DNA from 3 places in the Halotia branconii CENA392 genome. Region 1 is predicted to be linked to each of the others. Evidence: riboswitches for the same ligand, from Rfam matches in the RefSeq annotation. Region 1 holds a riboswitch; each other region holds the start of a gene.
The links. A riboswitch is a leader RNA that binds a small molecule or an ion and turns the genes downstream of it on or off. The one in region 1 is predicted to bind cobalamin.

Region 1 (3,282 bases):
TTAATAAGGGCTTAAATTGCCCCCAACCCATATCCTGACACTCAGCGGCTACTTCTTCTTTGCTTTTTCCAGAAAATAGCATATATAGAGTTAACAAATTATTACACTCTGGACGCTCTGGATCGTCGAAGGTCAAACCACGAATCGGATCAGTTTTACAACGTTTAATTTTGTACTGAATTTGCTCTGGTGAATCTAGTAAATTAATTCGGCTCAAGTCGGAAGGATCAGACTTAGACATTTTGCGTGTCCCGTCTGCCAAACTCATTACCCTGGCTCCTTCCTTACGAATCAAAGGATCTGGTAACTTCAGTACTGGCTGATCTGGTTTAGCAAATAAATGATTAAATCGCGCGGCAATATCTCGTGTCAATTCCAAGTGTTGCTTTTGGTCTTCACCCACTGGCACTTTATCAGCTTGATAAAGCAAAATATCAGATGTCATTAACACAGGATAATCTAACAAGCCGACGCTGACATTTTCTCCCTGTTTGACAGCCTTTTCTTTGAACTGGATCATATCTTCCAACCAGTTCAAGGGTGTAATGCAGTTGAGTAACCAAGTGAGTTCACTGTGAGCAGAAACGTGAGATTGTACAAAAATAGTGGAATGCTGTAAATCTAGACCACAAGCTAGATAGAGCGCCGCTAGGGTGTAGGTATCAGATGCCAACTTAGTCGGGTCATGTGGTGCTGTAATCGCGTGCAAATCAGCAACGAAGAGGTAATTTTCGTATTCGCTTTGACCTTTTACCCAGTTACCAATGGCTCCGAAATAGTTACCCAAATGCAAATTACCCGTTGGTTGAACTCCAGAAAGAACGCGCTGCTTGCCCATAAATTTCACTCTAGTAATCTCAAATCTGCGTTATGTATAGCGATAAGTCGCTGAGTGCCGACGCAAAACTCATTTAATTTTGACACTTTCTAGGGTAACTCGCTGTTGAGGATGAGATATTTAACGGTATTGCTGATTTATGGGATGCATTTTATCTCACGCAGAGGCGCAAAGGCAAGGCAGTACGGTCTTGGGGGTTTCCCCCATGAGTGACTGCCGTGCAGAGAGGATAAGGAGTTTTAAGTTTCAATATCTCAGGAATGAGGATTTAGGCAAAGCCTAAGTGTGTGGCTTTGTTACCGTTAAAAAAAATATCGGATGCAGGTCTGACTACTTTCTTATGCTAAATTACTAAGGCTTGGGGTTGGGAAACTCCGGTGAGATTCCGGGACTGTGCCGCAGCTGTAAAGGTTAGGATTCACTTTTTTCTTTCCGAGTCAGAATGCCAACTCCAGCAATGTCTTTATGGCATATTTATTATCTACTCTCTGCGTCGCACAGAGAAGGAGTCTGAGTTTTGCTGTCTGGATTAACTCCCTGTCCTGGGTTATTTTACACCACACCTGCTCAAGATGGTACATTGTCTCGCCTGAGAATACCCGGTGGCATTCTTGATAGTCAACAATGTCGGGCGATCGCAGATATAGTTGACCAGTATGGCGGTGGTTATGTTGATGTGACGAACCGCGCTAATATCCAAATCCGTGAGATTGATGGCAAGCTCAGTACCGCAGTTTTGAAGTATCTCCAGGATATGGGGCTAGGTTCTCGCAACACTGCTGTAGACCACATCCGTAATATTATGACCAGTCCTACGGCTGGTATTGATCCTCAAGAGGTGATTGATACCCGTCCTTTTGTCCAAAGTTGGAATGATTATATTGAGGCACATCCAGCTTTATCAGGACTGTCTGCCAAATTTAGCGTTTGCTTTGACGGTGGTGGAATAGTTCGAGTGAGCGATCGCCTCAATGATATCGCCTTTGTTGCGGTTTTAGTTGATGGTAAAGTTTACTTCCGCCTTCATTTAAGTGTCGGCGTAAAAGGAAAGCCACCTGTTGCAACGGGAATTTTACTTTCACCTGAGCAATGTTTGCCAGTGTTGGCTGCTTTGGCTAATGTTTATTTAAATCATATTGATACAAATAGTAGACGCAAGGCACGTCTGAGGGAAGTAGTTAATGATTTGGGTTGTGAAAGTTATTTACAGGAAGTAGACAAAAGTTTGCCTTTTGCTCTTTTCACCACAGAAGATCAGGTAATGGAGGGACAATTCTCCAATCTTTTTGTAGAAAGTTCAGATAACCAGTATCAGCATATCGGCATCCATCCCCAGCGGCAAAAAGGTTTATTTTATATTGGCGTTGTGTTGCCTCTTGGTCGCTTGGAGAGTAGGCAAATTATGGGTTTAGCGGATTTAGCCCAAAGATATGGTAGTGGTACTTTGAGGTTAACTCCTTGGCAGAATTTGCTGCTTACTGATATTCCCCAAACAAGGCTTGCTGATGTCCAAAAAGAAATTACATTTTTAGGCTTAGATTACTCAGCCAACAATATTAAAAGCGGATTAGTTGCCTGTTCTGGTAGCCGGGGTTGTGCTGCTGCTGCTACAGATACTAAAGGTCATGCATTAGCATTAGCCAAGTATCTCGAAACTCGCCTGACTTTAGATTGCCCAGTTAATATCCACTTTAGCGGCTGCGAAAAATCTTGCGCCCAACATAGCAAAAGTGATATCACCTTGCTCGGTGTCAGTAATGGCAAGAGGTCGAGTTATCACATTTATATTGGTAATGGTGACAGCAATCAAAAATTTGGCCGCGAACTCTACCAATATGTCAGCTTTGATGAATTGCCTGCATTGGTAGAACAAATGTTAAAGGTATATCAAATCAAACGCATAAATGTTAACGAATCATTTGGTGAATTTGCTAACCAATATGCGTTGGCGCAACTCAAACAGTTCTTCTCACCAAATACGGCATTCCATCAAGAAAGAATCACCGCCTCTCCTCTGGCATAAAAAGCATAGGTAATACCAATTCACAAAGATTCTAATACACTTTAAATTCTTTCCCCCTGCCCCAATTCCCATGTCCGATTACATCCGAGATGCTAGTGAAATTTATCGCAATTCCTTTGCCATTATCCGGTCGGAAGCTAACTTAGATGTGCTGCCACCAGATGTAGCAAAAGTTGCAGTGCGTCTGATTCATGCCTGTGGAATGACTGATATTGTCACTGATTTGGGATATTCATCAACGGCGGTACAAGCGGGACGAGCTGCCCTAGCGGCAGGAGCAGCAATTTTGTGTGACTGTCGCATGGTTGCGGAAGGCGTTACCAGAAAGCGGTTGTCAGCGAATAATCCAGTAATTTGTACGCTGTATGAGCCAGAAGTCCCAGAAATGGCTAAACGCCTTGGTACTACAAGGTCAGCAGCA
Region 2 (3,282 bases), on a different replicon from region 1:
TACGAAAGCGATAATTATTTTGTGCTTGAGTCCGGTTGTAACCAACTACCCAAGAAATATCACCAGACTTTCCACCATTTTGAATGCTTTGTTGATTCAGTCCATAGGAACCGAAATTAACTTTGGTTTCTGTGGTAATTTGCTCTGTAGGACGACGGGTAACAATATTAATTACCCCACCTATTGCATCTGAACCATAAAGAGTTGAACCACCCCCAGGTAATACTTCGACTCTTTCAATATTATTAGTGGTAAATTCTGATAAATCGAAACCACCACCATCTAAATTATTAATTGGTCTACCATCCAATAAGATTAAGACTTGACCAGTATTAGAACCGCGAATAAATTGACCGCTTAAAGCGTTGACTTCTGTCCCAACTGTACCGTCACCTAAAATACCTGGAAGAAATCGCAGTGCTTCTTTGACTGTTCTTGCGCCTTGCGCTTCCATTTCTTCGCCAGTAATCACATACACCGGACGGGTGGAATCTTTGACTGTTCCCTCGCGGCGAAAAGGGGAAAACACAGGTTCATTTAACAGTTTGTCAATGACTGTCAGTTCAATGTCGGGTTCGGTTTCTGTTGTATTTTGAGATATTACTTCTGCAACTGGTTGTAAGTCTTTGGCGGAACCTTCCTCTTGTGGAAACTCGGATATTTGTAAAACTTCTGTGGCTATAATGCTGGAACTGTTCCACAGCATCCCTGCGGTGATAGTCAAACTAGAAACGATAAGTTGAGTTTCCCATCTGGCAATAAACTGAGTACGCATTGGTAATTTAAGCCACCTGTATAACTAAAAACTGATTGTCAGCAAAGATTTGAGCTTTTTTGGTAAAAAACTCTCAGCCAGTAGGAAACCTACAATTTTTGATAATGATTATTATTATCATGTAAATGGTGTAACTTACAAGCTTGTTTCAAAGGTTCGTAATTAGGCCTTTAGTCCTAACTACGAACTTGATGTACTACTGGTAATTAATTAACAGCAATCCACGGTTAATTTTGCCCACTTATTTAGGGGTGGGATTTTTGCTAAAATTCCTGTTTTTAAACGTTCTGGACGTTCTGACCAAGGTAGTAAACCATCAGGGTTGACGTAGTATTGAGTTGCACATTGCAGTATTGCAGATGGACTATCATCAACTGCTAAATTGCCGAAAAGATAGGTTAATTTCTCTTCTCCTGTAAAGGCGATAGCTGCGCCAACGCCTTCGGCGAACGCACAAGCATGGTTGCAAGCACTCATACATTCAACTCCTTGAATGGAGAATTTATGTTGCAATTCCCAAGTTTGTGCAAGTGCTTGGAGTTGTTGCAATAGCTGCCGTCCACCACTTTCATCAACTCGCTTGCCATTTTGCCACACACTGGCGCAGGTCGTGCAGACAAATAAAGTATGTTGTTTTTTGTTCATTAATTTTCAGACGTTGCCGATTGAAATGATGAGTTAGCCTCACGCATCCTGCAAGCAAGAGAATTCTGCCTTACGGGAAGTGTAGGCGCAAAGCTAGCTATGATTTGGGGATAACGTAAATATGCGAAGGTGGGAGTAAGATCCGAATGGATTTTCAGGCTTGTATCTATAACCTTCTGCGTGAGTATTGATATGTCTAGGAAAATGTCTACAATCTCAGAGAAATTTGTAGTGCGTGGCGTATGTCTGACGCGATGAGACAGTAATCCTGATTAATAGAGAGAATAGTGATTGCGTTATTCATCTGTACCTCGCAGATGGGAGTTTGTGGTACTTTCGGCGGGCATTCTGACTTAGAGACACGTTAACTTTGTCTCATTACAGCTGCGGGACAATGCCGGATTTACACCGAACTTTCCCCTTTACATCTGATGGCTGCTCCCCATCAGAACCGACAGTTGTAGGTAACATTACCATAGTTGTTATCTATATGTAAATTCAGTCGATAATAATTTAGATTTTCCTTACTGAATTTTAATTATACTTTTGCTACTGCTAACATCCATAAAAGAAATCCCCTAGCTATCAGTACAGGAGAGGAAGTTTTTTATACATTATATATTTTTGTTAAGTACCTTACGCCTCTAAGAGGTAGTTTAACGCTTTAACTTTGCTATTAAAGCTCCATACATGGCAACTGGCAAAAGCGGTAAAACCAGAAAACTTGTTTTTGTTTTTGGATGAGTTTCATTGTGTTTTTGTTCTTGTTAAAAGGGTATGCTGAGGTTGAAATTCTGCCCATTCTTTGCATACAGTTTGATAACATTGCGAGGGTGTAATTGGTAAATTAGTTAAATATAAAAAAGCAGCTTGATTCCCGTATTCCAACAAAAACACAACATCTTTTTGAGGATTATATTTATCTACAGCTTCGAGAATATGTGCATTCATGAAGTGTTTTTGCAGCAGTACGGTATCGGGTGCTGCTAACCAAGCATTTAAGAAAGCTGCAAGATTTTTACGCGGGATAAAATGGTCTTTAAATGTTTCACCAGCAATACTTAAATGCGGAGAATTAGTGCTGCAAATTACCACACCACGTTCTCCTCCTAAATAACCAACCCAAGCGTTGTAACCAATTGCTAATATATTGGTGGCGATAAAAGCTTGTTGCCAATCTTGGGTGTTTATTTCTGTGGTCATTTTCAATTAAACTCCTTTAGATAACTGCCAAAGTTGAACGGAATAACACAGATGGTTTTCAAAAATAGTGCGTGCTGCTAACCCCTCAGCAATTGGCTTTTCCAACCAACGCTTAAATGCCCAACGACCGAGTGTGTATAATGGTGGGACGGCGATCGCCACCAAATCTGCAATATATTTGATGGTAGTTAGCCCAAAAGTACCGAATTTTTCAACACACAAATCAATTGTTGGTGCAATATGGGTGGAGATGTCCTCAGTCTTGATTAACTCGAACCCAGCTTTTAGTAAAGCCGCTTGGAGTTCACCAGCGACATGACAATTGGAAAAGATACCCTTTTGGTATTCAGCATGAGAACGCATCATATCTGCAAGCAGCAGGTAGCCACCGCTATGTAGTAAACGAGCCGCACCTTCGGCTAAATCGTCAACAGCAATATATTGACTGCTTTCACTCAACAGAACTAAATCGTAGGAGTTTGAGGTGTGAAAATCTTCAAATCTCGTTAAATAGAAAGCTACTTGAAAGTTGGTATTCTTGATAAACTTTTCTTGCTGGAGTGTGTCAGGTGCTAATCCCTCAACAATGAAACCGCGATCGCGTAAATACACTGCATTCCCACCAATCCCGCAGCCGACATCCAGCACAGTTTTTATAC
Region 3 (3,282 bases), 1.1 Mb from region 1:
CTTAAGAACCACTACTTCTACTCTAGTGTAGGAGATTAATGATTAGTCAGGGTTTGGCGATCGCTTTAACAGTGAACAGTTACCAGTCATCACTGTTTACTGATGACTGAACCACTCTACAATGACAGATAGGGTGTAGTTACAATCTTTCTGTTGCCAATGACTGAACAACATGATGCTGACTTGCCATCAGCTGATTCTCAGCAGTTCGGTGAACCAACTGATGGTGCAACCAAATCAGTTAATGATTCCTGGAAAAACCGCATTGCTGGTGTTTGGAATCAAGCAAAGGTAAATTTGATCCAAGTGCTACCCGTTGAACAAGTAGCACAGACAGTTGTGCAATGGTTTAGCGTCAGCGAAACTGAGGTTGCAGAGATTTTAGCAACAGTCCGCGCCGAACTACCAACCACAGAGGCGCTGCTGATTGGCAAACCCCAAGCGGGAAAAAGTTCAATTGTACGGGGATTAACCGGAGTTTCTGCTGAAATTGTCGGTCAGGGATTTCGCCCCCACACACAACACACCCAGCGTTATGCTTATCCTTCAGATGATCTGCCGTTGTTCATTTTTACAGATACGGTGGGGTTAGGAGATGTTAAACAAAATACTCAAGCAATCATTCAAGAATTAGTTGGCGATTTACAAAAGTCGAGTCGCCGTGCCAGAGTCCTGATTCTGACGGTTAAAATTAATGATTTTGCCACTGATACGCTGCGGCAAATTACCCAGGAATTACGTCAAAAATATCCCGAAATCCCCTGTCTTTTGGTAGTGACTTGCTTGCATGAAATTTATCCTCCAGGTACAGCTGATCATCCTGCCTATCCGCCAGAATATGAGGAAGTAAATAGAGCTTTTACAGCAATTAAGCAAGCTTTTTCAAACCTATGCGATCGCTCTGTCCTAATTGACTTCACTTTAGAAGAAGATGGCTATAATCCGGTATTTTATGGTTTAGAGGCATTGAGAGATACTCTCGCTGAACTACTACCAGAAGCAGAAGCACGGGCAATTTATCAATTATTAGATGAAACAGCAGGTGAACAATTAGGCAACCTCTACCGAGATGCCGGACGGCGTTATATTTTACCATTTGCAATCATGGCAGCCACACTGGCCGCTGTACCATTACCTTTTACTACAATGCCCGTTCTAACTGCCTTACAAGTCTCAATGGTGGGACTGTTGGGAAAACTGTACGGGCAAATATTAACACCATCTCAGGCTGGGGGAGTTGTCAGTGCGATCGCAGGGGGATTTGTAGCACAAGCTGTAGCACGAGAATTAATTAAATTTATTCCTGGTTTTGGCAGTGTTATAGCAGCTTCTTGGGCAGCTGCTTACACCTGGGCTTTAGGTGAAGGGGCTTGTGTTTACTTTGGTGATTTAATGGGTGGTAAGAGACCCGATCCTCAAAAAATTCAGTTAGTGATGCAAGAAGCATTTCAAGAAGCCAAAGAACGGTTTAAAAAAATCACGTAAAGCTGAGAGTTATGGCAGAAAGTACTATTACAATCACTATTTTTCACGCTCATATTTACTACGATAATGCTAGCCGTGAACAGGCTGCGCGTGTACGATCAGAACTGAACGCTAAATTTGACGTACAGCTTGGGCGCTGGCATGACAACCCAATTGGTCCACATCCCAAAGGAATGTATCAAGTTATATTTTCATTGGATCAATTTGGTCAGATTGTCCCGTGGTTAATGCTTAATCGGGAAGGATTAGATATCTTAGTTCATCCTGAGACGGGTGATGATGTCGCAGATCATACAAAAAATTCTTTGTGGCTAGGAGAGAAGCTAGAGTTGAACATCGAGTTTCTGCGACGGATTAGAACAACGTGAACCACTAAATATTGGTGTTATGATGGACGTTTCGGTTCTGGTGGTATTGAGCTACCAGAGGTAAGGGGGAAAGTTCGGTGTAAATCCGGCACTGTCCCGCAACTGTGAACTAATTTGAGATTTTTAGCTAACTCAAAATCCTAAATTAAGTTGAGTCAGAACGCCCGCCGAAATATACTACTCAGTCCTATACATCTGCGAGGTACAGATAAATGACTGCTACTGCTGACATTTCCCTTAGTAATTCTTTAGGTGTCGCCTCTCACACTTTATTTGTGTGCAAAACCTGTGCCAGTACTTGGCAAGATGGAAAACGTCTGGGTGAAAGTGGAGGTCAAAAACTATTACAGCATCTTCAGCACCTAGCACAAAATTGGGACTTGCAAGATCAATTTCCGATCCAAGAAGTAGAATGCATGAGTGCTTGTAACCGTTCTTGCGTTGTTGCTTTTGCTGCTAAAGGTAAATTAACTTATCTTTTTGGTGATTTAACTGTTGATGACAGTGCAGCTGCTGTACTCGAATGTGCCGGTCAATACTACGCTAAATCTGATGGTTTGCTACCTTGGTCAGAGCGGCCTGAACCGCTGAAAAAGGGAATTTTAGCAAAGATTCCACCCTTGTAGAAAAAGGCAGGGGAGCAGGGAGCAGGGGGAAGTGTTTTGACTGACTTCTGCTAGCTCAGCACAAGTCAGTACAAGACGCTCAGTGACCAGTAGGCAGAAGGTAAAAAGCTATCTACGAGCAGATAACGCAGAGAAAACATGGTCATGCGCGTTTTGATTCTTGGTGGTATTAAAGATGCCGCAGAATTGACTGCCAAAGTTGTGAATATTCCCGGAATTGAGGCGATCGCTTCTCTTGCAGGACGCACCCATAACCCCTCAATCCCGGTCGGTAATGTCCGTATTGGGGGTTTTGGCGGTGTGACTGGATTAGTTAACTATCTGCGTCAGATGCAGATCGACTTATTAATCGACGCTACTCATCCCTTTGCTAGTCAAATTTCTGAGAATGCAATAGCAGCGGCTAGAGAAGTGAGAATACCTCATTTGATGTTAATCCGCCCGCCTTGGCAACAAGTTAATGGCGATCGCTGGATTGAAGTGGAAAATAGTGAAGTTGCTGCTGCTACTTTAGAAAACCAAGCACAGCGCGTATTTTTAACAGTCGGTAGACAAGAACTTAGTGCTTTTGCTGACTTAGAAAAAATTTGGTTTTTAATGCGGATGATTGACCCTCCCAGTGCTGATGCTGTAATTCCGCCAGGAATGATATTGTGCGATCGCGGTCCCTTTGCTTTGGATAATGAAAGAGAAATTCTGATTCACCACAACATTGATACTATAGTCAGCAAAAATAGTGGTGGTAATGCCACCTACGCCAAAATTATTGCAGCTAGAGAACTGGGATTACAAGTTGTTATGGT

Region 2: another riboswitch for cobalamin. It lies ahead of QI031_RS30625 (DUF1636 family protein); the one in region 1 lies ahead of cobG (precorrin-3B synthase).
Region 3: another riboswitch for cobalamin. It lies ahead of QI031_RS11875 (DUF1636 domain-containing protein); the one in region 1 lies ahead of cobG (precorrin-3B synthase).

What each region holds. Positions count from the first base shown of each region.
Region 1 covers NZ_CP124543.1:3,772,671-3,775,952, forward strand. Annotated here, with positions in the region: gene trpS (tryptophan--tRNA ligase) at 1-838, opposite strand, end outside; cobalamin riboswitch at 1,183-1,306, shown strand; gene cobG (precorrin-3B synthase) at 1,356-2,861, shown strand; gene QI031_RS16525 (precorrin-8X methylmutase) at 2,932-3,282, shown strand, end outside.
Region 2 covers NZ_CP124544.1:54,895-58,176, forward strand. Annotated here, with positions in the region: gene QI031_RS30620 (TonB-dependent receptor plug domain-containing protein) at 1-775, opposite strand, end outside; gene QI031_RS30625 (DUF1636 family protein) at 986-1,420, opposite strand; cobalamin riboswitch at 1,742-1,891, opposite strand; gene QI031_RS30630 (hypothetical protein) at 2,168-2,623, opposite strand; gene QI031_RS30635 (class I SAM-dependent methyltransferase) at 2,630-3,282, opposite strand, start outside.
Region 3 covers NZ_CP124543.1:2,718,507-2,721,788, reverse strand. Annotated here, with positions in the region: gene QI031_RS11885 (YcjF family protein) at 160-1,485, shown strand; gene QI031_RS11880 (DOPA 4,5-dioxygenase family protein) at 1,497-1,853, shown strand; cobalamin riboswitch at 1,869-2,039, shown strand; gene QI031_RS11875 (DUF1636 domain-containing protein) at 2,066-2,479, shown strand; gene QI031_RS11870 (cobalt-precorrin-6A reductase) at 2,624-3,282, shown strand, end outside.